3 regions of the Pseudomonas sp. LBUM1641 genome follow, and region 1 is predicted to be linked to each of the others. Evidence: predicted binding sites of a transcription regulator. Region 1 holds the regulator's gene; each other region holds the start of a gene.
What was found. Region 1 encodes sigma-54, which starts transcription at its own class of promoters, with help from an activator protein. Its sites were predicted from a motif close to ANTGGCATNNANNTTGCTNT; they were not measured.
Positions count from the first base shown of each region.

Region 2: the regulator sigma-54 is predicted to act here: its motif matches at 5,655-5,674, upstream of flgB (flagellar basal body rod protein FlgB).
Region 3: the regulator sigma-54 is predicted to act here: its motif matches at 2,124-2,143, upstream of ACA046_RS24255 (circularly permuted type 2 ATP-grasp protein).

Region 1 covers NZ_CP166815.1:6,010,708-6,020,629, forward strand. The annotation lists gene ACA046_RS27660 (KdsC family phosphatase) at 1-256, shown strand, start outside; gene lptC (LPS export ABC transporter periplasmic protein LptC) at 265-837, shown strand; gene lptA (lipopolysaccharide transport periplasmic protein LptA) at 824-1,396, shown strand; gene lptB (LPS export ABC transporter ATP-binding protein) at 1,396-2,121, shown strand; gene ACA046_RS27680 (RNA polymerase factor sigma-54) at 2,306-3,799, shown strand; gene hpf (ribosome hibernation-promoting factor, HPF/YfiA family) at 3,875-4,180, shown strand; gene ptsN (PTS IIA-like nitrogen regulatory protein PtsN) at 4,193-4,657, shown strand; gene rapZ (RNase adapter RapZ) at 4,660-5,517, shown strand; gene ACA046_RS27700 (HPr family phosphocarrier protein) at 5,534-5,806, shown strand; gene ACA046_RS27705 (ZIP family metal transporter) at 5,845-6,738, opposite strand; gene ACA046_RS27710 (superoxide dismutase) at 6,770-7,381, opposite strand; gene ACA046_RS27715 (DUF2753 family protein) at 7,383-7,826, opposite strand; gene ACA046_RS27720 (class II fumarate hydratase) at 7,854-9,230, opposite strand; gene ACA046_RS27725 (FagA protein) at 9,223-9,618, opposite strand; gene pmbA (metalloprotease PmbA) at 9,768-9,922, opposite strand, start outside.
Region 2 covers NZ_CP166815.1:5,385,783-5,395,704, reverse strand. The annotation lists gene ACA046_RS24745 (MFS transporter) at 1-946, shown strand, start outside; gene ACA046_RS24740 (flagellar brake protein) at 1,007-1,756, opposite strand; gene flgN (flagellar protein FlgN) at 1,852-2,319, opposite strand; gene flgM (flagellar biosynthesis anti-sigma factor FlgM) at 2,368-2,691, opposite strand; gene flgA (flagellar basal body P-ring formation chaperone FlgA) at 2,833-3,597, opposite strand; gene ACA046_RS24720 (chemotaxis protein CheV) at 3,678-4,610, shown strand; gene cheR (protein-glutamate O-methyltransferase CheR) at 4,654-5,481, shown strand; gene flgB (flagellar basal body rod protein FlgB) at 5,718-6,125, shown strand; gene flgC (flagellar basal body rod protein FlgC) at 6,129-6,581, shown strand; gene flgD (flagellar hook assembly protein FlgD) at 6,598-7,326, shown strand; gene flgE (flagellar hook protein FlgE) at 7,358-8,680, shown strand; gene ACA046_RS24690 (hypothetical protein) at 8,853-9,922, shown strand, end outside.
Region 3 covers NZ_CP166815.1:5,299,778-5,309,699, forward strand. The annotation lists gene ACA046_RS24250 (alpha-E domain-containing protein) at 1-678, opposite strand, end outside; gene ACA046_RS24255 (circularly permuted type 2 ATP-grasp protein) at 682-2,091, opposite strand; gene ACA046_RS24260 (ribonuclease E inhibitor RraB) at 2,529-2,870, opposite strand; gene ACA046_RS24265 (hypothetical protein) at 3,084-3,344, opposite strand; gene ACA046_RS24270 (START domain-containing protein) at 3,424-4,029, opposite strand; gene ACA046_RS24275 (YkgJ family cysteine cluster protein) at 4,074-4,328, opposite strand; gene ACA046_RS24280 (translation initiation factor 2) at 4,491-4,991, opposite strand; gene ACA046_RS24285 (aminotransferase-like domain-containing protein) at 5,096-6,535, opposite strand; gene ACA046_RS24290 (OmpA family protein) at 6,883-7,695, opposite strand; gene ACA046_RS24295 (DUF4398 domain-containing protein) at 7,692-8,054, opposite strand; gene ACA046_RS24300 (substrate-binding periplasmic protein) at 8,064-8,879, opposite strand; gene ACA046_RS24305 (electron transfer flavoprotein subunit alpha/FixB family protein) at 8,962-9,891, opposite strand; gene ACA046_RS24310 (electron transfer flavoprotein subunit beta/FixA family protein) at 9,894-9,922, opposite strand, start outside.

The sequences.
Region 1 (9,922 bases):
GGTTCTGGACGAGCTTCTTGGCCAACTCAACCTAAGCTATGAGCAGGTTGCGTACCTGGGTGACGATTTACCCGACCTGCCGGTGATTCGCCGGGTCGGCCTGGGCATGGCCGTGGCCAATGCCGCGGCGTTCGTTCGCGAACACGCCCATGGTGTAACCACCGCCCGTGGCGGCGAAGGCGCCGCCCGTGAGTTCTGCGAACTGATTCTGCGCGCCCAAGGCAGCCTTGAAGCGGCCCACGCCGCCTACCTATAGAGCGTTTTATGCTGAGTAAAAAGATTCGCAATTTCCTGATACTTGCAGTCATCGCCGCGGTTTTTCTCGCGGTCGGTTATTGGAATATCAGCCCGGAGCGCTTCCTCGACAAGCCTGTTGCCCAGGTTGACGAGAGCGCTATCGACTATTACGCCATCAACGCCCACAGCATTCAGTACCTGCCGGATGGCAAGGTTCAGTATGAAATGACCTCTGACAAGGTCGAACACTTGAAGGCATCCGAGGTCACCTTATTGACCAAGCCGGACATGAACCTGTATCGCGGTGCCGAATTTCCGTGGCACGTCACCAGCGAGCGTGGCGAAGTCAACCCTGACGGCACCCAAGTGGAATTGATTGACTCGGTTCGCGTAGCCCGTACCGACGCCAAGGACCGCCAGACCATTATTACCAGCAGTCGCATGACCGTATTCCCACAGAAGCAATATGCGCAGACCGAGCAAGACGTTAGAATTGACGGCGCTGGCGGTGTATCGACTGGCAAGGGAATGAAAGCGTATTTGAAAGAAAGCAGGATACACCTGCTATCGAACGTAAGAGGACAGTATGAGGCTCGTTAAAACCCTCCCTATTTTGCTCGGCCTGGGCGCAGCACTGGGAAGCGTGAGCGCCTGGGCTCTGCCGAACGATAGCCAGCAACCGATCCACATTCAGGCTGACGATGCGCAGCTGGATGACAAGCAAGGTATCGCGACCTACACCGGCAGCGTGATCATCACCCAAGGCTCGATGAAAGTGACGGGTAATACCGTGACACTGACTCGCACCCCCGCAGGCGATATCGACGTGGTCACTTCGGTCGGCAACCTGGCGTACTTTGAACAATTGCAGAAAGTCGGCGACCCTACACCGGTCAAAGGCTACGGCAAGACGATCCAGTACCACGCCCAGCAAAACCGTATCGTGCTGATCGACCAGGCCCGCGTGATCAATGACGGCAACACCACCGACGGCGAGAAAATCGTCTACGACACGGTGAAGCAGATTGCCCAGGCCGGTCGTGCCACCGGTTCGAAAATCAGCACGCCGAAGCCGCGTATCGACATGGTTATCCAGCCGAAGCAGAAACCGGGCGCAGCCCAGCCGGCGCCGAAACCTGACGCGAAGAAGGCGAATTAATGGCAACCCTGAAAGCCCAGCATCTGGCCAAGGCCTATAAAAGCCGTCAGGTCGTGCGCGATGTCAGCCTGTCGATCGACAGCGGGCAGATCGTCGGCTTGCTCGGCCCCAACGGTGCCGGCAAGACCACCTGCTTCTACATGATCGTCGGTCTGGTGCAGGCCGATCAAGGCCGCGTCCTGATCGACGACCTGGACGTGAGCCACCAGCCTATGCACGGTCGTGCGCAGGCGGGTATCGGCTATCTTCCCCAGGAAGCATCGATCTTCCGCAAGCTGTCGGTTTCCGACAACATCATGGCCATCCTCGAGACCCGCAAGGAACTCGACCGCGCCGGGCGCAAGAAAGAGCTGGAAAGCCTGCTGCAGGAATTCCACATCAACCACATTCGCGACAACCTCGGCATGAGCCTTTCCGGCGGCGAGCGTCGTCGTGTGGAAATCGCCCGCGCCCTGGCCACTGCGCCGAAGTTCATCCTGCTGGACGAACCCTTCGCCGGTGTCGACCCGATCTCGGTCGGTGACATCAAGCAGATCATCCATCACCTCAAGGCCAAGGGCATCGGTGTATTGATCACCGACCACAACGTCCGCGAGACCCTCGATATCTGCGAAACCGCCTATATCGTTAACGATGGACAGCTGATTGCCGAAGGTGACTCCGCCACTATCCTGGCCAACGAACTGGTCAAGGAAGTGTATCTGGGTCACGAGTTCCGCCTGTAAACACGGTGGTATCAGGCCATTCGCCATGGAGCGCGGTAGTCAATAAAAACATCAGTATTTTTATTGTTACCGCGCTCTAGGCAAAGCCCCCGATATCAGGCATATAATTTGCTTATGTTTGGCGCTCACGCGCCCTGTCGTGGATGGCGCATTGCGCCGGCGAATAAGGTGTTAAGCCCCTGCCATGAAACCATCGCTAGTCCTGAGAATGGGCCAGCAGCTGACGATGACACCGCAGCTGCAACAGGCCATCCGCCTGCTCCAATTGTCGACCCTGGACCTGCAACAGGAAATCCAGGAGGCCCTGGAGTCCAATCCGATGCTCGAACGCCAGGAAGAAGGCGACGACTTCGATAATGCAGACCCGCTGGCCGACAACATCGAGCAAAAGCCCAACCCCGACGTACAGGAACCCTCCTATCAGGAAACCGCCCCTACGGTGGATAACCTTGAGGAAGGCGAATGGAACGAACGCATTCCCAACGAGCTTCCCGTGGACACCGCCTGGGAAGACGTCTACCAGACCAGCGCCAGCAGCCTGCCGAGCAACGATGATGACGAGTGGGATTTCACCACCCGCACGTCCGCCGGCGAGAGCCTGCAGAGCCATTTGCTCTGGCAACTGAACCTGGCCCCGATGTCCGACACCGATCGCCTGATCGCCGTGACCCTGATCGATTGCATCAACAATCAGGGCTACCTGGACGAGACCCTTGAGGAGATCCTCGAGGCCTTCGACCCGGAACTGGACATCGAACTGGACGAAATCGAAGCCGTCCTGCACCGCATCCAGCAGTTCGAGCCCGCCGGCATCGGCGCCCGCACCCTCAGCGAGTGCCTGTTGCTGCAACTGCGCCAATTGCCGGCCAAGACTCCATGGCTGGCCGAAGCGCAGCGCCTGGTCACCGACTACATCGACTTGCTGGGCAGCCGCGACTATAGCCAGCTGATGCGCCGCATGAAGCTCAAGGAAGATGACCTGCGCCAGATCATCGAGCTGGTGCAGAGCCTCAATCCGCGCCCGGGCTCGCAGATCGAGTCCAGCGAAGCCGAATACGTCGTGCCCGACGTGATCGTGCGCAAGGACAACGAACGCTGGTTGGTGGAGCTGAACCAGGAATCGGTGCCGCGCCTGCGGGTCAACCCGCAATATGCAGGGTTTGTACGCCGCGCCGACACCAGCGCCGACAACACCTTCATGCGCAACCAATTGCAGGAAGCCCGCTGGTTCATCAAAAGCCTGCAAAGCCGCAACGAAACCCTGATGAAAGTCGCCACCCAGATCGTCGAGCACCAGCGCGGCTTCCTGGAATACGGCGATGAAGCGATGAAGCCGCTGGTACTGCACGACATCGCCGAGGCGGTGGGCATGCACGAATCAACGATTTCCCGGGTGACCACGCAGAAATTCATGCATACCCCACGGGGTATATATGAGCTGAAATACTTTTTCTCCAGCCACGTCAGCACCTCCGAAGGCGGCGAATGCTCGTCCACGGCGATCCGCGCGATCATCAAAAAACTGGTTGCCGCGGAAAATCAGAAAAAGCCGTTGAGTGACAGCAAGATCGCTGGTTTACTGGAGGCACAAGGCATTCAGGTCGCCCGTCGAACCGTCGCCAAGTACCGCGAGTCCCTTGGGATCGCGCCTTCCAGCGAGCGTAAACGTTTGATGTGACGGGCGGGCCATAGCGTTCCAGTGGCGGGTACTCCTACCCGTCGCTTTATGCACTGGCAACGAAGGAGAAGCTGTATGCAAGTCAACATCAGTGGACACCATGTAGAAGTCACCCCTCCATTGCGCGAATACGTCGAGCTGAAGCTGAGGAAGCTTGAGGGCCATTTCGACAAGATCACCAACGTGCAGGTCATCATGAAGGTCGACAAGCTTCAGCAGAAAATTGAAGCGACACTTCAGATACCTGGTGGCGAAGTGGTCGCCAATGCCGAACATGAAGACATGTATGCATCAATCGACTTGCTCACAGACAAGCTTGACCGCCAACTTAAAAAGCATAAGGAAAAGCAGCAGAGCCTTCTTCAAGGCACTGGCCGCTAACACTCCCCACCCATGATCCGACTTGAAACCATCCTGACCCCCGGCCGTTCCCTCGTGAACGTGCCGGGCGGCAGTAAAAAGCGCGCCCTCGAACAAATTGCCAACCTGATCGGCCGCGAAGTGCCCGAAATGGATACGCAAGCTGTGTACGAGGCCCTGATTGCCCGTGAAAAGCTCGGCTCGACCGGCTTTGGCAACGGCATCGCTATTCCTCACTGCCGCCTGCAAGGCTGTGAGTCACCAGTCAGCGCCCTGCTGCACCTGGACGCCCCTATCGATTTCGACGCCATCGACGGCGCCCCGGTTGACCTGCTGTTTGTACTGCTGGTCCCGCAAGCCGCCACCGATGCGCACCTGGAACTGCTTCGGCAGATCGCCAGCATGCTCGACCGCAAAGAAGTACGCGACAAACTGCGCAGTGCCCCCAGCAATGAGGCGCTCTATCAGGTTGTCCTGGATGAACAAAACGGGCAGTAATCATGCGTTTGATCATCGTCAGCGGCCGTTCCGGCTCAGGTAAAAGCACGGCTCTCAATGTTCTTGAGGACAACGGCTTCTATTGCATCGACAACCTGCCCGCTGGCCTGCTGCCGGAACTGGCGGAACGCGCACTGATTCACACTGAGCTGGCGCAACCGCTGGTCGCCGTATCGATCGACGCCCGCAACCTGCCCAGCCACCTCACCCGCTTTCCGGAACTGCTCGAAGAAGTGCGGGCCAAGCACATTCATTGTGATGTGCTGTACCTGGACGCCGATGAAGAAACGCTGCTCAAGCGCTTCTCCGAAACCCGTCGACGCCACCCGCTGAGCAGCCCGCATCGTTCGCTGGCCGAAGCCATCGAGGACGAGACCAAGCTGCTGGGGCCGATCATTGACCTGGCCGACCTCAAGATCAACACCACCAGCCTGAACCTGTATCAACTGCGGGATGCGATCAAGCTGCGACTGCTGAATCAGCCGGAGCCGGGCACCGCTTTCCTGGTGGAGTCGTTTGGCTTCAAGCGCGGCATGCCGGTGGATGCCGACCTGGTGTTTGATGTGCGCTGCCTGCCCAACCCGTACTGGAAGCCGGAACTGCGCGATCAGTCCGGGCTGGACCAACCGGTGGCCGATTACCTGGCGGCGCAACCGGATGTGGAAGAAATGTTCCAGGACATCTCCAGCTACCTGCTCAAGTGGCTGCCGCGTTTTGCGGCGAGCAACCGGGCTTATGTCACCATCGCCATTGGCTGCACCGGCGGCCACCACCGTTCCGTCTACCTGACCGAACGCCTGGGCCAGGTGCTGCAACAAACCCTCAAGAACGTCCAGGTTCGCCACCGCGACCTCAGCTGAAAGGAACACCTCCGCGATGCCCGCTCTGGAAATTGAAATCATCAACAAGCTGGGCCTGCACGCCCGGGCCTCGGCCAAGTTCGTCGGCGTCGCCGGGCAGTTCCCTTGCCAGATTCGCGCGGGACGCACCCCCGAATCCATGGTCGACGGCAAAAGCATCATGGCCATGATGATGCTGGCTGCAGGCAAGGGCACGAAGATTCATCTGAAGACCGAAGGCGAGCAAGAGCAGGAAGCGATGGATGCGCTGGTGAAGTTGATCAATAACTACTTCGACGAAGGCGAGTAATCCCGCCTTCATGTGACCGAGTGAAGCCGGATGCGGCTTCACCCCAATGCTGTATCCATCACCATCATCAAACAGAACCCGATACACAGCCCCAAGCTGGCGAGTTTGTCATGGCCATTGCGCCGCGACTCGGGAATGACTTCGTGAGTCACCACCAGCAGCATCGCCCCTGCCGCCAGTGCCAGCCCCAACGGCAACAGCACCTCCGCCAGGCTTACCAGCCAGGCACACAGCACCGCAAACACCGGCTCTACCAAGCCTGACGCCGCGCCGATCAGGAACGCCTTGACCCGCGACATACCCGCGCCGGCCAACACCAACGCAATCACCAGGCCTTCCGGCACATCCTGCAAGGCAATGCCCATGGCCAAGCTGTCAGCGTCAGGCATACCACCGCCCGCCGAGACCCCCACCGCCATGCCTTCGGGAATGTTGTGGGCAATGATGGCGAACACAAAGAGCCAGATGCGCGGTGGTATCACCGGATGCTCCGGGCTCCCCACCAGCATTTCCGGGCTGGCGCCGGAGACCTTGCGATCCACCAGATACAACCCGAAGGCGCCCAGCATGATGCCGAAACTGATCAAGCCGCTGGCGGCCCAAGGCGTCAGCCCCAGGCTTTCTGCCGCCGCGATACCCGGTACGATCAGCGAAAACGCGGTCGCCGCCAGCATCACCCCGGCACCGAAACCGAGTAGCGTGTCATTCACCGCCAATGGCATCCGGCGAATCACCAGTACCGGCACGGCGCCCAAGGCAGTGCCAAGCGCGCAAATGGCGCCACCCTCCAAGGCTCGCAGGATGCGGGGTTCCAGGTCCAGCCAGGCCAGCCCTTGGGCCACCAGCAATGCAGTTCCTGCCAATAGCAGCAGCGAGCCAAACGCATAGCGAAACATTCGCACGCTGCTGATCGCCAGTGTTTCAGTGCCCATAGTCGGCCTTAGATCTTGTTATAGAGGAGTTTCAGCCCAGCGCAGCCTGGTAGCGTCCGGCAACTTCAGGCCAATTGATAACGCTGTAGAAAGCATTGATGTATTCCGGACGGCGGTTTTGATACAGCAGGTAATAAGCGTGCTCCCAAACATCCAGGCCGAGGATCGGCGTATTGCCGTTCATCAGCGGGCTGTCCTGGTTGCCGCTGCTTTCCACCACCAGGGTCTTTTGCGGGGTAACGCTCAACCACGCCCAGCCACTGCCGAAACGGGTCAAGGCCGCTTTGGTGAAGGCGTCTTTGAACGCATCGAAACCACCCAACTGTTCGTCGATGGCTTTGCCCAGCGCACCGTCCGGTTTGCCACCGCCCTTGGGCGACATGACAGCCCAGAACAACGAATGGTTGGCGTGACCACCACCTTGGTTGATTACCGCTGCCCGGAGTTTTTCCGGCAACTGCTGGACGCTGGATACCAGTTTCTCCACCGGCCAACCGGCAAACTCGGTGCCTTCGACAGCCGCGTTGAGGTTGTTGATGTAGGTCTGGTGGTGCTTGGTGTAGTGAATCTCCATGGTTTGCGCGTCGATATGCGGTTCAAGGGCATCGTAGGCGTAAGGCAGGGCCGGCAAAGTGTAGGACATATCAATGAGCTCCATAAAAAGGGCTGTTGCGGGTCGACGCATCCGATGGCGCCACGTTGCTGCCCAGCAGCCGGTGGGTACGCGGGTACTCACCGTGATCGCTGATGAAATTCAGCAGCTCGACGTAGGTCTTGCTGCTCTGGCGCAGGGCCGCTTCCCGCAATTGCGGGTTCAGGCGAGTGTCCTGCATCGTCTGCAACAAGCGCTGGTGAATGGCGCAGAGGTATTCCGCGCTTTCTTCCGGCTGGTTCAGGCGCAGGTGCAGGTCTGCCAGGTTGTGATGAGAAATGACGCAAGCCGCCACCGCTTCGTCGGCATCCGCCCAGCGCTCAAACAACACTTGAGCCAGGGCCAGGGCTTGCAGATAGGCCTCGCGGGCATCTACCAGCTCGCCCGCCATAAAGCAGCGATTGGCCCGTTCGATCGTGCGTTTCCAGTGCTCCATGGTGAGCCTCCAAAGCAGGGTCGGTGATTACACGCCGCCGGCCGTGAGCTTTTCCGGATCCAGCAGGATTTCCAGTTGGCTGTGGGGCAAGTCGGTGTGTTCGAGCGCCACATCAATCACCGGGCGGCCTTGTTGATAGGCCTTCTTGGCGATTTCGGCGGCCTTTTGGTAACCGATAATCGGGTTGAGTGCGGTCACCAGGATCGGGTTGCGCGACAGCGCTTCCTTGAGCTTGGCTTCGTTGACCTTGAAGCTGGCGATGGCCTTGTCGGCCAGCAGGCGGCTGGAGTTGGCCAGCAATTCCAGGCTGCTGAGCAGGTTCTGGGCGATGATTGGCAGCATCACGTTGAGTTCGAAGTTGCCGGACTGGCCAGCGATGGTGATCACCGTGTCATTGCCGATGACTTGTGCGGCAACCATGGCAGTGGCTTCCGGGATCACCGGGTTGACCTTGCCCGGCATGATCGAGGAGCCCGGTTGCAGTCCTTCCAGCTCGATTTCACCGAGGCCGGCCAATGGGCCGGAGTTCATCCAGCGCAGGTCGTTGGCGATTTTCATCAAGGACACGGCGGTGGTCTTGAGCTGCCCGGAGACCGCGACGGCGGTGTCTTGGGAGCCGATCAATGCAAACAGGTTCTTGCCTGGCGTGAACTGGACCTGGGTCAAACTGCTCAGTTGCTGGCTGAAGCGCGCCGCAAACTCCGGATGCGCATTGATCCCGGTGCCGACGGCAGTGCCGCCCTGGGCCAGCGCCTGCAAACTTGGCAGCAGGTCTTGCAGATGGCCAATATTGGCCTTGAGCTGTTGGGCCCAGCCATTGAGCACCTGGCTCATGCGCACCGGCATGGCGTCCATCAGGTGAGTGCGCCCGGTCTTGACGAAGCGGTGCACCTCTTCGGCCTTGTGCTCGATCACCTGCACCAGGTGCAGCAGTGCCGGCAGGGTTTGCTCATGCAGCACCAGCGCTGCGCTGACGTGAATGGTGGTCGGGATGATGTCGTTGCTGCTCTGGCCGCAGTTGACGTGATCGTTGGGGTTGACCGGCTCCCCCAGCAAGCGGCTGGCGAGGGTCGCAATCACTTCGTTGGCGTTCATGTTGGAACTGGTGCCAGAGCCGGTCTGGAAAATATCCACCGGGAAGTGCTGCATGAAGTCACCTTCCAGCAAGCCTTGGGCAGCATCGACGATGGCCTTGCCTTGGGCTTCGCTCAGTTGTTTCAGCTCAACGTTAGCCTTGGCCGCCGCAGCCTTGGCCAGGATCAGCGCACGAATGAACTGCGCCGGCATGCGCTGTTGGCTGATGGGAAAGTTGTTCACCGCACGCTGGGTTTGCGCGCCATACAAGGCCTCGGCGGGCACTTGCAGTTCGCCCATGCTGTCACGTTCGATACGGGTGTCACTCATCGGAAGATCCTTGCACCAGGTCAGAAACAGAAATGGACGGCAGCAATTCGCAGGTCGCCAATTGCCAGGCAAAGCTCTGCCAGCGCTTGAGGCGGCAGGCACAGTGGGAAAGTTTTTCCAGGTCGCGCAACGGGCGCCAGGCCTGGTCCAGGCACATGGACCGCCAGTGCCAGGGCAAGGCGATATCGGAGGCGGTGTCGAGCAGCAGGCGGAATGAGGTTTCGCCGATAGTCCACGGGTGGGTCGCGGTGCAACAGGCGAGGTACCGGCCTTCGGCCAGGTAATGTTCGATCAGGCGGGGCTCGTCGGGATCAAGGCCGCAGCGAATCTGACGACTCATCCAACGCCAGCTTTCCAGGTAGGGATCCTCATGCAGGACAGAACTCATGATCCACACTCACTCGGTAATGATATTTATTATTAAATGATATTGAGAATCAAAACAAGAGCCTGAGCAAATCCCTCGGAGTTCCAGGCACAAAAAAAGGCGCGCCATCCAGTGGATGGCGCGCCTTTTTTACAGCGTCTTTCGGCGGGTTAGCTGCCGGCAACGGTCATCTTCTCGATCAACACCGAACCGGTGCGGATGTTGCTGCGCAGTTCCAGGTCATTACCCACCGCGATAATCTGCTTGAACATGTCGCGCATATTGCCGGCGATGGTCACTTCCTGCACCGCGAACTGAATCTCGC
Region 2 (9,922 bases), 620 kb from region 1:
CCAACTGATCCTTGTGATGCACCCTGAGTTGGGCCTTGAGTTGCTGATGCTGGTCGCGCTGTGTTTTGCGCTGTGCCTGGTGCCGGTGGCCATGACTCGCCGTATTCACCCGGCACCGCTGCATCCTGCGCCGATGGAGCCGCGCTTCTTTATCAAACGGGTGCCGCAATCCCTCAGTACGGTGTTGGGCGCCGGGCTGATCGTGGGTTCGTTCTACGGTTTGGCGCCGCTTTACGCGTCCCAGCAGGGGCTGACCACCGAGCAGGTCGGTCTGTTCATGGGTAGCTGTATTTTCGCCGGGCTGCTGGTGCAATGGCCGTTGGGCTGGTTGTCTGATCGGTATGACCGCGCGCTGTTGATTCGCTGCTTTGCCTTGTGCCTGGCGGTGGCTGCGTTGCCGTTGGCGATCATGACCCAAGTGCCGTTGGAAGTGCTGTTTGTTGCGGGCTTTCTCTGTTCCCTGGTGCAGTTCTGCCTGTACCCGCTGGCCGTGGCGTTTTCCAACGACCACGTCGAGGGCGATCGCCGGGTGTCGCTCACGGCGATGTTGCTGGTGACCTACGGTGTCGGTGCCAGTATCGGGCCGTTGTTGGCCGGTGTGGTGATGAAGCTGTTCGGCAGCCACATGCTGTATGCGTTTTTCAGCCTGTGTGCGTTGATCCTGGTTTGGCGCATTCGGCCCAAGGCAGTCACCAACCTGCATCAGGTGGACGATGCACCGCTGCATCACGTAGCGATGCCCGACAGCATGTCCAGCTCGCCGCTGGTGGCGTGCCTCGACCCGCGTGTGGATGAGCAGGTGGTGCAGGACCAGATGCAGACCGCCGTTCCGGACCCTGAGCCTGAAGTCGATCCTGAGGTGGAGGAGCCATCAACGGTCACCGAGCCCCCGGAGCATCCGGACCCGGATGAGCACCCCCACGACTTGAGCAGGGCGCGTCCCTGAAAACAAAAACGGGCAGTTCCCTTGAGGAGCTGCCCGTTTTTTTATCGCGACCCTTAGTGTTTAAAGATCATCGTCCTTGTCGAAGCGGCGCGCTTCACGCTGCAGTTGGTACACAAACCGCTCGACCTGACGCTGCACCAGCCCGCTCATGTTATGAAAGCGTACGCCGGCGAAGGTGGTGTTGATCCTTTCTTCGAAGTGCAGGTAACGCAGTTCCACCGAGGTGGTCATGCTGCCAAAGGGCAGGGCGGCGATGAAGCGGTCGTAGACCTGGCCCAGTTGCAGGCGCTCGGAGATGTCCCCTTCGAACCGCAATTTGCAGCCAGTGGCGGAAATGTCCAGCAGCTTGCCGCTGATGGGGGCCTTGAGTTTGTCGCCACCCAGCTCCACGCCGACCAGTTGCGCCAGCTTCAGGGCGGCGCGGAAGGCATTGCGACGCTGATGGTAAATCACTTCGTCGGGCATGCTGCCGCGGTAAATGCGGTGGCCGCCGGCTTCGTCGGTGGTCAGGGTGCCGTTGCTTTCCCAGGCCACCCGCACGCCATCGTGAAAACCTTCGATACGGAAAGCTTCGCCATTCTCTAGGTAGCGTTCGCCGTCCCGCGGGATCATTTCGTCGAGGGCCAGCGTCTGGCTGTCCCGGTCGATTTCCACCAGGTAGCTTTGAAAGCGCTGGTTGCGTTCGTGGAAGGTGATGATCAGCGGATCATGGCTCTCTTGCAGCATCCGCAAGGTGCCAGCGATTTCCAGCGGCGTGGTGAGTACCTTGGGTGGCTGCGGAGCATCTTCCGCGTTAGGGGCGTTGAACACGGTTCTTCCATCTCCAGACAAAATACGACTACACGCAAGTGCTTTCATTTTGCCAGCATGTGACACGCCTTGGATAGGGCGCGCTTAAGCTGGTTTCAGGCTTGGCTGCGGGTGCTTGGCTTGGCCAGGCGCGAGGTAGAGCCTTGAGCGTTGTAGAGGGCCGGAGGCTCGCCGCCGTGGAGGATACGCAACTGATTGGCGGTGGTGGCTTGCTGAAGCTGGATCGCCTGGCCGTTGAGAATGTTGGTTTCCTGGCACAGGGTCAGCAACTGGTTAAGTTCTTTGCTTTGGGCCAGCAACTGGTCGCCCACCGTGGAGTGGCTGGCGAGTTGCTCCAGGCCCTTGTGGTCGGCCGAGAGGCCCAGGCTGAGGAGAATCTGGCTGCGCTTCTTGCCGTGCTGTTCCAGCAGGACGATCAGCGACTGCTTGCGCGCCAGGATTTCTTCCAGCATGCGCATGTCCCGGCCGAACAGGGCCAGGGACTCTTCCCGAAGTAGCTCCAGCAACTGCTGTGCAGGAGGCAGGTCTTCAATGATCAGTTGTAGCAAGTTTTCGTCGTGCATGGCTGGCCTTGGGGTTTAAGCGTCCAAAAGCCTGGCGCAGGCCTTTGCCTAGCGCTCAGCTTCGAAGTTAAGCAGCTTGCTGGCTACACGGTTGCTGTCGACCTTATAGCTGCCATCCGCAATCGCCTGCTTCAATTCGGCCACGCGGGCTTTGTTGACAACCGGTTGATCGCTCAGCGAGTCAGTGACCTTCTGCAACTGTTGAGCCTCATTGCTCAGGTGTACCGATTCCCCGCTTTGGCTGGCACCGGCCTGTTCTGTCTTGGCAGGCAGAGGCTGGGACTTGGCTTCAACGCTGTCTTTGGCACCGTTGGTGCGCGAAGATCCGGGCGTTGGCAGGGCGTTATTCAAACGACTGAAATCGATGACCATGTTAAAAAACCTCTGGGTATTTGGACGCTTGCCATGTTTTCGGCCATACCCGGACAAACTTTAGGCTCGATTGACAATAAACCTATACGCGATACCGCTTTGCGCACAGTGTAGGAAAAGCCGGCGTCCGATGCCAGTGATCTATAAAGCCACCTCAACTTGCCCCGGTGCCGTCACCCGGGCCTTGATCACGCGGTTGGAGTTGAGGTTCTTCACGCGAATCTGCTCACTCATGCCGCCATTGGACAGGGCTTCCCCCGGCATTTTTACATTCAGGCCGCCGCTGCTGGCGGAGATCACCACCTGGTCACCTTTGCGCACCACTTCGGCCTGCTCAAGATGAACCAAGGTAATCACCTGGTCGGCAACCATTGGTCGGGTAAGTTTTTGCCCGAGCGCCTGGTCCAGGGACGTGAGATAGCCCTGATTGATTTGGCTGATGTCCCGTTCGCGCATCGCAACGTCCTCATAACCAATGATTCCGGTGCGTTTCAGCGGGCGGGTCACCACCACGACGTCGCGAAACAATTTGACCTGGGCCGGTACAAACACCGTCCAGGGCGAGGCGCCTTCGCAGCGCACCTTCACGGTCACGCGCCCGATGGGTTGGGCGGGGCTCTCCAGGGAGGCTGTCAATTCCTTGTCGCACATGGGCATGCGCAGGCGCGGATCCAACTGGTTGACCTGGATTTCATAGCGGCCCGGTGTCTGGGTCGTCGCCAGATAATCTTCTACAGTGAACTCAAGAAAGCCTTGAGTGACGCCGATAAGTAGATCAGGCAAGGTGACGTTATCGGCGCGGGCCGGCTGGCCCGTAGCCAAGGCAAGCAACGCCATCGAGGCGCAGAGTAATCTGCGGTACTGTGGGGATCGGGAGCGTCGGGAAACTGTCGTTTTGATGTCCATGGCCAATAAAAAAGCAAAGCTCGTGCCGTTTAGTGTTGGGTACGCGTCGTACCCCTAAGTTTTAGCGTAGGAGTCTGGGCATGGCCGGTGTAATGGATTCAGTAAACCAGCGCACACAGCTGGTGGGGCAGAATCGCCTGGAGTTGCTGCTGTTCCGTCTGGACGGCAAGCAGTTGTACGGGATTAACGTCTTCAAGGTTCGGGAAGTGCTGCAGTGTCCCAAGCTGACAATAATGCCCAAGTCCAGCCCGGTGGTTTGCGGTGTGGCCAATATTCGTGGCGCGACCATCCCGATTCTTGACCTGGCCATGGCCACCGGTTCGGCGGGTTTGCAGGACCGCGAGAGCCCGTTTGTGATCATCACCGAGTACAACACCAAGACCCAGGGTTTCCTGGTGCGCTCGGTGGAGCGCATCGTCAACATGAACTGGGAAGAGATCCATCCGCCGCCCAAGGGCACCGGCCGCGATCACTACCTCACGGCGGTGACGCGGGTCGACAACCAGTTGGTGGAAATCATCGACGTGGAGAAAATCCTCGCCGAAGTGGCCCCGACCTCGGAGGCGATTTCGGTGGGTGTGGTAGACGCCGAAACCGCGCACAAGGCGATCTCGCTGCGGGTGTTGACGGTGGATGACTCCTCGGTGGCGCGCAAACAGGTGTCCCGTTGCCTGCAGACGGTTGGCGTTGAAGTGGTGGCGCTCAATGACGGTCGCCAGGCCCTGGATTACCTGCGCAAGCTGGTGGACGAGGGCAAGAAGCCGGAAGAAGAATTCCTGATGATGATCTCCGACATCGAGATGCCGGAAATGGACGGCTACACCCTCACGGCCGAGATACGCAACGACCCACGCATGCAAAAATTACATATCATCCTGCATACTTCGTTGTCGGGTGTATTCAATCAGGCGATGGTCAAGAAGGTCGGTGCTGATGACTTCCTGGCCAAATTCCGCCCTGATGACCTGGCATCCCGGGTAGTCGACCGGATCAAGGCAGCAGATCACGGCTAGGGGCCTTTTCCCTGGCGGTCACACGATTTAAGAGGCGGTATCATTGTCTACGGGTAATTTGGATTTCGAACAGTTCCGGGTCTTCCTGGAAAAAGCCTGTGGCATATTGCTCGGTGAAAACAAGCAGTACCTGGTATCCAGCCGTCTCAACAAACTGATGGAGCAGCAGGGCATCAAGTCCCTCGGGGAGTTGGTGCAACGGATCCAGGGCCAGCCGCGCAGCGGGCTCAAGGAGATGGTGGTCGATGCCATGACCACCAACGAAACCTTGTGGTTTCGCGATACCTATCCGTTTGAAGTGCTCAAGAACAAGGTGCTGCCTGAGGCGATCAAGGCCGCACCGGGCCAGCGCCTGCGCATCTGGTCGGCCGCCTGTTCGTCGGGGCAGGAACCGTATTCGATTTCGATGTCCATCGATGAGTTCGAGCGGACCAACATGGGCCAGTTGAAGGCCGGGGCGCAAATTGTGGCCACGGATTTGTCCGGCACCATGCTCACCAACTGCAAGACCGGTGAGTACGACAGCCTGGCACTGGGGCGCGGGTTGTCTCCGGAGCGCTTGCAGCGTTTCTTCGATCCTAAAGGCGCGGGGCGTTGGGCGGTCAAGGCGCCGATCAAGAGCCGGGTCGAGTTTCGCTCGTTCAACCTGCTGGACAGCTACGCCAGCCTGGGCAAGTTCGACATGGTGTTCTGCCGCAATGTGTTGATCTACTTCTCGGCCGAGGTGAAGAAAGACATTCTGTTGCGTATCCACGGCACCCTCAAGCGCGGTGGTTATCTGTTCCTTGGCGCTTCCGAGGCGCTGAACGGTTTGCCGGATCATTACCAGATGGTGCAGTGCAGTCCTGGGATCATTTACCAGGCCAAGTGATGAATGCTTGAACAAAAAAGGGAGGCCTGCACAGGCCTCCCTTTTTTTATGGCCGCAAAGCGGCAAACCCTCATTTGCCGCTTTACTGGCGTTTCGCGGAAACCCTTTGCCGCTTTTCTGGCATTGCCGCCGGCAATTGCCCCGCAAACCCTTGTAATACGGCCCTCAAAAGAATTGGCATGCCGATTGCTATAACCCTGTTACGAAAAGCAGGTCAGCCCCTAAAGGTTTCCGCCATGAGCATCAGCTTCGATAAAGCGCTCGGTATCCACGAACAAGCCCTGGGCTTCCGCGCCCAGCGTGCCGAAGTCCTGGCTAACAACATCGCCAACGCCGACACCCCGAACTACAAGGCTCGGGACCTGGACTTCTCTGCCGTGCTCGCCGCACAGCAAGACAAGACCAAGAACGGCACCTTCGGCCTGAACATGACCAACAGCCGTCATATCGAAGCGCAAGGCCTGGGCAATGGTGACGAGTCGCTGCTGTATCGCACGCCGATGCAACCGTCGATCGACCAGAACACCGTGGACGCTCAACTGGAGCAATCGGCCTACGCCGAGAACTCGGTGAACTTCCAGGCCAGCTTCACCCTGCTCAACAGCAAATTCAAAGGGCTGATGTCAGCCCTGCGTGGAGAATAAGCCATGTCCCTCGCCAGTGTTTTCAATATTGCCGGTAGTGGCATGAGCGCCCAGACCACGCGCCTCAACACCGTCGCCAGTAACATCGCCAACGCCGAGACCGTGTCTTCGAGCATTGACCAGACCTACCGTGCCCGGCACCCGGTGTTCGCCACCATGTTCCAGGGCGGTCAAGGCGGCCAGAGCGGTAGCGGCGATTCGCTGTTCCAGAACCAGGATGCCGCAGGCCAGGGCGTGCAGGTGCTTGGTGTAGTCGAAGACCAAAGCAATCTCGAAGCCCGCTACGAGCCGAACCACCCTGCCGCGAACGAAAAAGGGTACGTGTACTACCCCAACGTCAACGTGGTCGAGGAAATGGCAGACATGATTTCCGCCAGCCGCTCGTTCCAGACCAACGCGGAAATGATGAACACCGCCAAAACCATGATGCAGAAGGTCCTGACCCTGGGTCAGTGATAAGGGGCGCCAAATAATGGCCATTGTTGATACCAGTTCGACGAACACGGCGGTCCAGGACCTTTTCAATTCCAAGGTCAAGACTGCGACAGATAACAGCAGCGTCGGCGACGCGGCCAAGTCGGCGACGGGTAACCAGTCGTTGGGCAAGGACGCGTTCCTGCAACTGCTGGTCACCCAGCTGAAAAACCAGAACCCGCTGTCGCCCCAGGACAACGGCGCGTTCGTGGCACAGCTGGCGCAGTTCAGCAGCCTGGAAGGCATCAACACCCTGAACGACTCGGTGAATGCGATTTCCAGCAACTTCAGCTCCTCGCAGGCACTGCAGGCTTCGTCGCTGGTGGGTCGCTCGGTGATCACCCAGACCGACAAGTCCATGGTCGACACCAGCAAGAGCATGACCGGCTCCGTGGCAGTGACGGCGGCGACGGGCAACGTCTCGGTCAAGATTACCGACAAGGACGGCAACGTCGTTCGCACCCTCGACATGGGTGCCCAGAGCGCCGGCAATTCCAGCTTTGTCTGGGACGGCAAGAACGATGCGGGCGAGACGGCACCGGCCGGCACCTACACCTTCAATGCCACCACCAAGAATGACAAGGGCGACTCGGTTGCCTTGCTCACCTCGCTGCCGGCAACGGTGACCAGCGTGACCCTGAGCCAGACCGGCGGCGAAATGCTGCTCAACCTGGCGGGCGGCATGGGCAGCATCAAGCTGTCGCAAATTCAGACTATCGGTACATAGAGCCGGCTAGATACGGCAAAAGGAGAGAACAATGTCTTTTAATATCGGCCTTAGCGGCCTCTATGCGGCCAACAAACAACTGGACGTGACCGGTAACAACATCGCCAACGTCGCGACCACCGGCTTCAAGTCGTCCCGTGCCGAATTCTCGGATATCTACGCGGCGTCCAAGCTGGGCACCGGCCAGAACAGCATCGGCAACGGTGTGAACCTGGCAGCAGTGTCCCAGCAGTTCACCCAGGGTGACGTCAACAACAGTGGCGGCACGCTGGACATGGCGATCCAGGGCGGCGGCTTCTTCGTGCAGAAAGGCAGCGACGGTTCGCTGGAGTACACCCGTAACGGTGCCTTCCGTGCCGACAAGGACGGCTACATCACCAACAACACCGGCACCTCACGCCTGCAAGGCTACGCGGCGGACGCCGATGGCAACATCCAGAAGGGCGGCTTGACCGACCTTCAGCTCAACCTGTCGTACCTGCCGCCGAAGGCTTCGAGCAAGGTGGACTCCACCAGTAACCTGAATTCGTCCTCGCCGGTGATCGACCAGACCAAGACCCCGTTTGATCCGACCAAGTCGGAGACCTTCACCACTCAATACTCCACCACGCTCTACGATACGCAGGGCAACTCGCATCCGATGGTGCAGTACCTGGTGAAGACAGACTCCAACACCTGGAAGTCCTACACCCTGATCGATGGGCGCAACCCTGACGGTTCGCCGATCAGTGGCACCGGTGCTGACGTGAAGGCGCCTGTTGCCTCGACGCTGTCGTTTGATACCGCCGGCAAGCTCTCGGGCATCATCACCCCGCCAGCCACCGCTTCGAACACCACCCTGACCATTTCCGACTGGAAGCCGGGCGCCCTGGTCAATGGTGTCTGGACGCCTAACGGCGCGGCCGCCAATACAGACGGCGTGGCCGTCAACATGGCGAACATCACCCAGTTCAACTCGGCTACCTACCGCAACCCGCCAACCACCGACGGTTACGCCACCGGTCAAATTACCGGGCTGAAAATCGACGGCAGCGGCGTACTGTTCGCTACTTTCAGCAACCAGCAGAGCAAGGCCATCGGCCAGATCTCCCTGGCCAGCTTCAACAACGAGCAGGGCCTGCAGCCAGCCGGCGGCACCACCTGGAAAGAAACCTTCGCGTCGGGCCAGCCGGGTTTTGATACCCCGCAAGTCGGTACCCTGGGTTCGATCGTGGCCAACTCCCTGGAGAACTCCAACGTCAACCTGACCAACGAGCTGGTGGACCTGATCAAGGCCCAGAGCAACTATCAGGCGAACGCCAAGACCATCTCCACCCAGAGCACCATCATGCAGACCATCATCCAGATGACCTGATGCTGTCGCTTTAAGCCGCAACACTGGAAAAGCCCCTCGGTCGAGGGGCTTTTTTTTGCCTGCCGATTGTCCCGGGCTGTCATGGGATGACATGGTTTTGGCGGAACGGCCTACGGCTGTTTTTCCACCCACGAAGCCAAGAAGGCTGAGGTCAACGGGTGGAGAGCAGGCTATGGCGAGTGTGTCGGTTTCAGGTGGTGTCATCGGGGGCGTGAGTTTTTCAGGTGGGGGTATTGCGAAGCCAGATCGGTCGGACGATGAAGAAAACAAGGGTGTCTCTAACGAGGAAACGGTCAAAAAGCTGCTCACAGCGTTGGATGACGCCGAGAAAACGTCCAAGGGCCAGCTCGCGCAAGATCTGCGAGACAAGCTCAACGAAGTGCGCGGGGAGATCGGTGACGAGAAATTCAGGGAAATCCTCAACAAGCTGATTGAAGAGGCTTCCGGGCAGTGGCTTGAGTTTCTCAAACAACTGCTGAAGATGTTGTTTCCGGACTCGGACGACACGCCACCATCCCCTGCGCCAGCTCCTGCACCGGCACCATCGCCATCGCCATCGCCAGGGGGTGGCGGCGGCGGTGGGGGCGGGGCTAACAGAAATGATTTTGGCCCCAGCGAGCCCATGAGCAACAAGCCGCTGACCGAAGGTTCAAGGCATTTCAACTACAAGCCCGACAACAGCAATCCTGGAAAGACACCGGACAATATCTGGAGTGGCTTCAGCCAGGGCCCTGATGGCAACTGCGTCACCGTTTCCGCGATAAAGGGGGCGATGATGCGGTACGGTCAGAAACCCACGGACGTTTTCAAGGAGGTGAAAGAGACGGGGGATGGTTATCACGTGAAAATGCGGGACGGCTTCGAGCTTGATTTGTCCAAGGACGAACTCAAGCAGGCCGCCGCGTATGCACAGTTTAAAGGCGATGATCCCGCGATGATGACCGATGCAAACTTCATGTTTGCCGCGAGTGCCAAGCGTGCGCAGATGGAAGGAAATGGTCTGGACGACAGGCCGGGTGATGCGCAACGAAGTTTTGCCCATGCGATGCAGAGCTTGAACAACGGCGAAATGCCACACGAGGCGCTGGATCGCCTTGGGCTGAAGGGGCTCTACAGGAACTCCTCAAGCAGTGAACTGGCGAGCGGCAAGCTGGGTGTCGTGGCCTATGATCGTCATTCAATGGCGGTGATTGGTGGGCAAGTCGAGTTGTGGGGCCGGCGGGGCGGCTCGCCAAAGCAGGG
Region 3 (9,922 bases), 710 kb from region 1:
GCCTGGGGCGTCGCGGTAGATCTCGGTGTAGGCCTCGAAAGAGGACAAGGCCCTTAAGAGCGCACTCCACTGATAGTAGGCGTGGGCGGTGCCATCGGTGACCGCTTCGGCCTGGTCGCCGGCCATTTCATAGCGGGCATCCAGCAGGCGAAGGGTGTTGTCGGCCCGTTCGATAAAGGTACCGAGGCGGATAAAACGAAAAGCGTCGTTACGCATGATGGTGCCGTAGGTGGCACCACGGAACAGGTGGGAGCGCTCCTTGACCCACTCGCAGAACCGACTCATGCCGTAACGACTCAGGCCTTGCTGGGCGATGTCGCGAATTTCCAGCCAGGTGGCGTTAATGTTTTCCCACATGTCCGCGGTAATTCTCCCACGTACCGCATGAGCACTAGCCCGCGCCGCACCGAGGCAGCTGTAGATGCTCGCCGGGTTGGCCGCATCCAGAGCGAAGAAGTGCAGCAGGCGCTCGGCGTGCAGCTCACCGTGACGCTCGCGGTAATCGTCGAGGGTGCCGGTGATCAGCAGCGGCATTGCCAGTTCATGCAAGCCATCGCCGCGCCCGTCCTGGGGCATCAGCGACAGCGAATAACTGACATCGAGCATCCGTGCGAGGTTTTCCGCACGCTCCAGATAGCGCGACATCCAATACAAATCCGAGGCAGTTCTACTCAACATATTTCAATCCTCGACCACCCAGGTGTCTTTGGTGCCGCCGCCCTGGGACGAGTTGACCACCAGCGAACCTTCCCGCAGGGCCACACGGGTCAGGCCGCCCGGCACTACGCGGGTTTCCTTGCCTTGCAACACGAACGGGCGCAGGTCGATGTGGCGCGGGGCGATGCCGTTTTCGACGAAGGTCGGGCAGGTGGACAGGCACAGGGTTGGCTGCGCGATATAGGCGTGGGGCTTGGCCTTGATGCGTGCACGGAAGGCTTCGATTTCCGCCGCCGAGGCGGCCGGGCCGACCAACATGCCGTAGCCACCGGAGCCCTGGGTTTCCTTCACCACCAGTTCCGGAAGGTTGGCCAGCACGTGGGACAGTTCACTGGGATTACGGCACTGGAACGTCGGAACATTCTTCAGGATCGGCTCTTCATCCAGGTAAAAACGGATCATCTCGGTGACGAAGGGGTACACCGACTTGTCATCCGCCACCCCGGTGCCGATGGCATTCGCCAGCACCACATTGCCCGAGCGGTAAGCCGCCAGCAGGCCCGGCACGCCGAGCATGGAGTCCGGGTTGAAGGCCAGCGGGTCGAGGAACGCGTCGTCGAGGCGGCGGTAAATGACATCCACCGCCTTGGGGCCGTCGGTGGTGCGCATGAACACACGGTCATCACGTACAAACAGGTCGGCGCCTTCCACCAGTTCCACGCCCATTTCACGGGCCAGGAACGCATGTTCGAAGAACGCACTGTTGAAACGCCCCGGAGTAAGTACCACCACGCTGGGGTTATCCAACGGGCTGGAGCTTTTCAGGGTGTCGAGCAACAGGTTGGGGTAGTGATCGATGGGTGCGATGCGCTGAGCAGCAAACAGCTCGGGGAACAGGCGCATCATCATCTTGCGGTCTTCGAGCATGTAGCTGACACCGCTGGGGGTGCGCAGGTTGTCTTCGAGGACGTAGTAAGTACCGTCGCCATCGCGTACGAGGTCGACGCCGGAGATGTGGGAATAGATATCGCGGTGCAGGTCCAGGCCCTGCATCGCCAACTGGTATTGCTCGTTGGCCAGCACTTGCTCGGCAGGGATGATCCCGGCCTTGATGATCCGTTGTTCGTGGTAGAGGTCGGCGAGGAACATGTTCAGCGCCTTGACCCGCTGGATGCAGCCGCGCTCGACGATCCGCCACTCACTGGCCGGGATGCTGCGGGGAATCGTGTCGAAGGGGATCAGGCGCTCGGTGCCTTGCTCATCGCCGTACAGCGTGAAGGTGATACCGGCCCGGTGAAACAGCAAATCGGCTTCACGCCGGCGCTGGGCCAGCAGTTCCGCAGGCGTCTCGGCCAACCAGCGGGCGAATTCGCGGTAATGGGGGCGCACAAGCCCTGCCCCGTCGTACATCTCATCGTAATAAGTGCGGATCATGCCGTACTCCTTGTCACCCGGACGCCAGAACCATCGCAAGGCCCGTGCCAGCGGCATAAACACTTAAGTATCAATCAGTTGGATATAGGCGCAGGTCTCACCGCACCATCCCGGTGCAGCAAATGCCCGCTGTCATGGGCGACGCCTCATTGAAATGCAGGCCATGACTATCACCAGCATAGTCAGAGTTGATTTCACTGCCCGGCAAACCCTGGGGATAATCACCTCCATCGGCTGAACAGGACATGTCCTACAGCCTCACCCTTTGCTTGATGGGTAACGTGATACGGCATGTACCGATCGGTTCCCCTTCGCTCCGATCTTCCCTTTGGCCACCCTGCTCGGGTGGCTTTTTTTTGTGCAGGTTTTTTCCCAAGCCAGAAACAAAAACGGCCGACCCAAAGGTCAGCCGATACGCTGTGTTATTGCTCATGCCGCTACATGGGTAACCCACGCACCTCCTGTTTGACGCCCCATCCCTCAATGATCCCGCCCAAGGGCTCGACCACCGCCTCAAAGTCCTGCTCGAAGTCTCCTATGCCGTCGTAGGTGGCGAACATGATTTTGCTCAGTTCCAGGTACCAGGCGCCGTCATCCCGCGCGCTGACCTGGGCATTCAGGGATTCCCCACGAAACCGACCCGCAGCCCGGCGCGCACGTTCCTCATCCGGGAAAATGGCGTAGAACTCGATGGGGTGGAAACGTGAGAAGTCAAAGCCGCCCTCTTTCATGCGGCGCAACACGTTGGTGCTGATGTCTTCTTGATAGGCTGTGCTCATGAAACGTCCTCCTCAAACCGATGGATAGACTTTCCGTGCTTCCCAAGGCCCGCGCTGTAACGGCGCGGGTGTTACGGCAATGACGTCGCCGCTGGGACACAAGCATGTAGCTGACAAGACCAGACCTTAGCGATTCATTCGCTGATCTCGATTGCAGAGTAACGCGAAGCTTTCAGCTCCACCAGAGTCTGTTTAAGGGCGTACAGGAAATGTTCAGGCGGCGGGGTCGACCTTGAGGTCTTTAATGCTGTTTTGATCTTTCAGGATCTTCACCGTCGGTTCGGCGATCCGCCCTTCGAGATCGTTGAGATCCAATTCCTTCAGCACCGGAGACACGCGGGCGCGAACCAGGCGCGCAGCCTCTTCAAGGGTCGGTTTTTGCTCACATTCGAATTGCTCGACTACCGACTCACCATGATCATCAGTGAAGGAAACGTTCCACTTTGGCATCAGAGCCTCCTCGATAAAACCCATGGGTGGGCTTACCTCTATCTGGACCTTGAGGGCTTGGAAATCGTTCCACTCAAGGCAGGAGGCACCTGATCAGCTGCAGTTATTTTTCAGCGTGTTCTTTCAAAGCTTTCAAGGTGTTGAACGGTGCGTCCACCACAAACTTGTTGGCCAACCACGACGGCACGCTGCCACCTGGCTCGGTGTGCACCTGGTAGGTCACTTCGGTCAGGTTGTCGCCTTTAGGTACCAGCTTCCAGTAACCGTCAACCTGGGCTACGCGCACATAGCCTTTGACTTCGGGCTGGTAAGTCGGCACTTCCAACAGCTTGCGGGTCACGCTGCCGTCAGCGGCCTTGGTGGTGGTGATTTCCAGGATCGAGTCACGGTCGGTAACCGGGAACGGCGCCTTGAACTGGGTGTAGGTCCAGCTCTTGTCACCTTCTTGCTTAAGCAGTTTTTGCGATTTGCATTCGTGGATCCAGGAACAGGCCCCGGCCACGTCTTCCTGCAACGCCTGGATCTTGGCCAGCGGTGCCTTGATGGTGGTCACACCGCGATAAGCCTTGTATTTGGAGCCGGCAATTTCACTCAACGACACTTTGATGCCGTCTTCATCCTTGGCAGTCTGCCAGTCTTCAGCGTGCGCTGCGGCAGCAAACATCACGGTAAAACCGCACAACACAGCAATTCGTTTCAGTGAACCCATGGTCTTATTCCTTATTGTTGAAGTTCAGTACTTTGAACAGCCCACTAAGCCGCGGTCATCTGTTCCCACCAGCCGATCAACTTGATCGCTTCTGCCTGGCTGTTGCCACAGACCTCGATATCCGCCTGGAACGAACTGCACACCGCCGGCCGCTCTGGCTGACCAAACAACTGGCACAGTTGTTCGACCGAAAGATGCAGGCAGCGTTCGCCCGCAGGTTTGCCGGCAGGCATTCCCGGCAACGGAGAACTGATGGATGGAGCAATGCAGCAAGCGCCACAGCCTTCACGGCATTTCATGACGAACAGATCCTCGACAACTCAGTGTTGATGGCCACGTAAGACTACGCCCTTAAACAGACGTTTTAAATTGGCTTAACAGGGGTTTTTCACCCAAAACAAAAGTGACTGACCAGTCTGCGACAGAAGGTCAGGAGTGCGCGTCACTTTTACTCGTCGGGTTTATTGCTTGAATTCGAAATCCAGCGCCGCACCTTCTACTTCGCGGCGTTCTTCGTTGCGCAATTGCAGCTGCATTTCATTGCTGAGCAGGCGCCCGTTGATCTGGAACGCGCTGTTATCCGTGGGCTTCTCGGCAAACATCGGCGGCAGCAGCGGCACGTTCTTTGGCTGCGGCATGGTGCCGAGGGGTTGCAGGTGGCGGACCATATTGGACGGCAGGCTCAAATCCAGCTCTGCCGGCGGCAACTTAGTTTTGGCCACTTCGTGGGCCGATTTTGATTTGCTGGCGATAGGCGCACGTTTTTTAGTAGGCGCGGCTTTCTTTGCCGGAGCTTTCTTTGCCACCGGTGCCTTCTTTACGGGAGCGGCTTTTTTTGCTGTTACTTTTTGCTGGGTGCTGGCCGCAGGCGCCGTTTCACCGGCAGGAGCCGCCAGGACGGCGCCAGCGTTCCCCAGGCTTAACAGACAGACCAGCAGCGCAGCAGGAAAGGTATAAGTCATATCGCCAGCAGCATTAACGGCAGAAGGCCATATGCTCGCTTGTTGAGGACGGTATGACAAGCATGGTAATTAGCCAGCTACCCTTCGTGTCCCCTTTCCACGCCTCATAAACCCGCTGCAGTCTCCTGGCATAACTGGCTTGCCAGCATGCCAAGGGTCATCAACGCGCGCTCGGCCTCGCGGTTCCACGGCGTGCCGCAGTTCAGGCGAATACAGTGGTTGAACTGTTCCGTATTACTGAAGATCAGCCCCGGTGCAATGCTGATGCCCTGCTGCAATGCGCGCACGTGCAGTTCCTGGGTATTGACCCGTCCCGGCAAACTGACCCACAGGATAAAGCCGCCTGTCGGCCGGGTCATCTGGGTGCCTTCGGGGAAGTATTGCTGCACTGCCAGCTGGAAGGCGCTGAGGTTCTTGCGGTATTCCTGGCGGATATAGCGCAAATGCCGGTCGTACCCACCGTTTTCCAGGTACGCCGCCGTGCCCATCTGGGTCACGCTGCAGGCCGAATGGGTGCTGAACATTTGCAGGCGCTGGATTTCCTGCTGGTACTTACCGGCAATCATCCAGCCGATGCGGATGCCCGGTGACAAGGTCTTGGAAAAGCTCGAGCAGTAGATCACCCGGTCCAGGCGGTCATAGGCTTTCAGGGCTTTGGTGCGGCCCAGCTCGAACATCAGTTCGCCGTAGATATCGTCTTCCACCACTTGGATGTCGAAATCCGAGGCCAGGCGCAGCAACTGTTTCTGCCGCTCTTCGGGCATGGTGCCGCCCAGGGGATTGCTCAGGCGCGTGGTCAGCACCAGAGCCTTGATCGACCATTGGTTGGCGGCCAGTTGCAGGGCTTCCAGGCTCATGCCGGTGGCCGGGTCGCTGGGGATTTCAATGACCTTCAGGCCGAGCAAATCCGCCAGTTGCAGCAAGCCGTAATAGGTCGGCGACTCGGCGGCGATCAAGTCGCCGGGACGGGTCAATACCCGCAACGACATCTGCAATGCGTCGACACACCCGTGGGTGATCACCACTTCGGACGGATCGACCACCACCCCGGCATCCCGCATACGGATTGCCACCTGGCGCCGCAGCGGTTCAAAACCCGGGCTGAACATGTAGCTGAACGCCCGCGGGCTCTGGAAGCGCGTGACCTTGGCCAGTTGCTGATGCAACGCACGCACCGGCAAGTAGTCGACACTCGGCACGGCGGCTCCCAGCGGGAACACACCTTCGCGACGGGATTCGACCAACACCTGCTGAATAATGCTGCTGCGGGTGACCAACCCTGGACGCTCGACCCGGGCGATGTCCGGCGTCGGCGCGGTGAGCGCAGGCGTCTGGTGCACGTAATACCCGGACTGCGGCCGCGCGCGAATCAAACCCTGGTCTTCCAGGTTCGCGTAGGCCTGTAACACGGTGGCGTGGCTGACGTTGAGCTGGGAGCTCATTTTGCGCACCGAAGGCACGCGCTCGCCCGGTTGATAGACACCGCGGCGGATATCCTCAGCCAGTTGCTGGGCGATACGTTGGTAGAGCAACAGATTGGTCATGACGCAGCACTCGATTTCACGGGTATTTTATTTTTGTGTGAAACATACCGGCACAGTTTAGAAGTGTACGGGGACAGTTGCCACAATAGTCGAGCGCGGGCGGCAGTGATAGAAAAAACTGTAAGGGTTGCGAACTGAATCGCGGGCACAAAAAACCCGATCAGCGACCGGGCTATTTGAAACATTCTATCAATGACACCACAAACCAATTGTAGGAGCTGTCGAGCTTCAGCGAGGCTGCGATGCAGGCGCTGCGGTCTCGCAGGTCCACCGAGGCGATCCTATCGCAGCCTCGCTGAGGCTCGACAGCTTCCACAGGAATCACCCCTTCACCTTGAACAACAGGTTTAGCGAGCAGCGCCCAGCTGGCCTTTCTCGTCGGAGAACACAATCTCTACCCGACGGTTCTGCGCCCGACCACGCTCCGAAGCGTTGACGTCAACCGGGTACTGATCGCCGTAGCCTTCGACCTGGATGCGTTTTTCATCGATGCCCAAGTCGCTCAGCAGATCCGCCACTGCTTGGGCGCGGTCCCGGGACAGTTTGAGGTTTTCCGGCTCGCCACCGGTATTGTCCGTGTAACCCTCGATGCGCACCACGCGCTTGGGGTTCAACTGCAGAAACTGTACGACTTTGAGCACCGTGCGGTTGGCCGAGTTTTGCAGCTCTGCCTCGCCAGTGTCGAACAGCACGTCACCCAGCGTCATCACCAGCCCGCGATCAGGCTGGACGGTGGTCAGGCTGGAAATCTGCGCCTCAATCCATTTGCCCTGTTGCTGCACGCTGGCCAGCTTGGCTTCACGCAGGGCCAGTTGCAGGCGCTGGCGTTCCAGCTCCAGCTTGACCCCGCGCTCCTGATTGAGTGCCTGCTCGGTGTGTTCCCGGGCAATCGCGCTGTAGCGCTGGCTCAGATAGGCGTAATGCGCCACATCGGCACCGCTGCCCCAGAAGCTGGAGAAACGGTCGGCACGGGCCAGGGACTCACCGGCGCGAATCACGTCCTTGGGCGCGATACGCAGCACGTTCGAGTCTTCCTTGACCTTCTGGAAGTCACTGCTCGCTTGTTGCAAGGCAAGGTTACTGTCGGGATGGGTCGCGCAACCACCGAGCGCACTGCCCAGCAACACCACACAGCTCAACCCACGAATCAACGGGCTCATTGGGCGTCTCCCAGCTGCAACTGCTTGCGCAAGCGGGTGATACGGGTGTTGAGCACGTTCAGTTGCTCCTGGCTTTTGCGGGTCAGCACCCGGGCTTCTGCCAGGCGGGCGTCCAGCTCGGCTTCTTCAGCCTGCATGCGGGCGTCCTTGTAGGATTCATCGGCCATGTCGGCCTTGGCCTGGGTGAACTTGTCTTCAGCCAGCTTCAACTCGGGCGAGTCATCGGCCACGGCGCCCACGGCGTTGGCTTGCTCCAGGGCTTGCTGGGTCAGGCGCATTTGTTCATTCGGCGCAGGATCGGCTGCACATCCCGCCAGAGCTACAACGGCGAGGGCCGCGAAAAGAGGTCGAATAGTCACTGAAAATCCCTACTTTGTTGGGGTGCCGACGGGTTGCTGCAACTGCGCTTTCCAGCGCTCGAGATTGCTCTGCAGCGCGATTTCCGCCAGACCGGACGCGGGCAATTCTGTCATCTTTTTGGCGAGCTGTCCGCGCAACCACGGATCGTTGCAGGCGGAGTTGTGGGAAATCGCCAGGTACAGGCCCGGTTGGTCGATGGGTATTTCCCGCGCCACCAGGTCGTTGCTCATGCCCAGGGTCTGGGCCATGGCCATACCGGAATACCGTCCGGCGAGTACGTAGTCCACTTCCCCCAACAGCAGTTTCTGGAATGCAGGGGTCAGGCTGGGCAAGCGTTGCAAGGTCAGTTGCTCGGCAGCCAAGGTTTCAAAGTCGCGGCTCAGGCGTGCCCTTTCCGACACCGCGCCCTTGTGGCCATGCAGGTCGCCGGGTTGTTTATAGTCCAAGGTCGAATCCTTGCGGGTCCAGACCAGGTAATCGGTTTGCACCAATGCCGGGTGGATGTAATCGAAGGCGTCCAAGGCGTCGAGGGTCAACGGCGCGTCGGCGAGGATGTCCATGCGCCCACTGCGCACTTCGTCCAGAGCCACGGAGCGCTTGCCGCCGTACAGCAGGTCGATTTTCACCCCGATGTCTTTGGCCACTTGCTGCAACATGTCGGCGGTGGCGCCGATCAAGTGCGTGGGGTCTTGGGGATCACGCCACAGATAAGGCGGTGCGTCCGGGCTGCCGGTGATCACCAGGCGATCACATTTGCCAGCCGCCAGCGACACCGTCGGCAGCAGTGACAGGGCCAGCAGTACAGTCCAGGGACGCAATTCCATGGCAGGGTTCTCCAATTGAAAATTACCGGGCAAAAAAAAGCCCGGTCAAAAGACCGGGCTCTTTATAAGTGAAGCGGCTGGATTAGACCAGCTTCTCCAACTCGGGTACGGCTTCGAACAAGTCTGCCACCAGGCCGTAATCAGCCACCTGGAAGATCGGCGCTTCTTCGTCCTTGTTGATCGCAACGATCACCTTGGAGTCTTTCATACCAGCCAAATGCTGGATCGCGCCGGAGATACCGACGGCGATGTACAGCTGTGGCGCAACGATTTTGCCGGTCTGGCCGACCTGCATGTCGTTCGGTACAAAACCTGCGTCGACGGCAGCGCGGGAGGCGCCGACCGCAGCGCCCAGCTTGTCAGCCAGGGCGTACAGGTGCTTGAAGTTGTCACCGTTCTGCATGCCACGACCGCCGGAAACGACGATCTTGGCAGCGGTCAGTTCCGGACGATCGGACTTGGCCAGCTCTTCGCCTACGAAGCTGGAAGTGCCAGCGTCGTGAGCAGCAGCGACCGCTTCAACCGCAGCCGAACCACCTTCAGCCGCAACCGGGTCGAAACCGGTGGCACGCACGGTGATGACTTTTACCGAGGCCGTGGACTGCACGGTAGCGATGGCGTTACCGGCATAGATCGGACGCTTGAAGGTGTCGGCGCTTTCAACCGAAACGATCTCGGAGATCTGGTCAACGTCCAGCTGCGCAGCAACGCGCGGCAGGATGTTTTTGCCGTTGGAGGTAGCGGCAGCCAGGATGTGGCTGTAGCCAGCGCCCAGTTCTGCAACCAGAGGGGCAACGTTTTCCGGCAACTGGTGAGCGTAGGCCGCGTTGTCGGCGACCAGTACTTTGCTCACGCCAGCGATTTTTGCAGCGGCTTCAGCCACGGCGCCAACGTTTTGGCCAGCGACCAGCACGTGGACATCACCACCGATTTTGGCGGCGGCGGCAACAGTGTTCAGAGTGGCCGGGGCCACAACCTTGTTGTCGTGTTCTGCGATTACCAAGATAGTCATGGTTAGATTACCTTCGCTTCGTTTTTCAGTT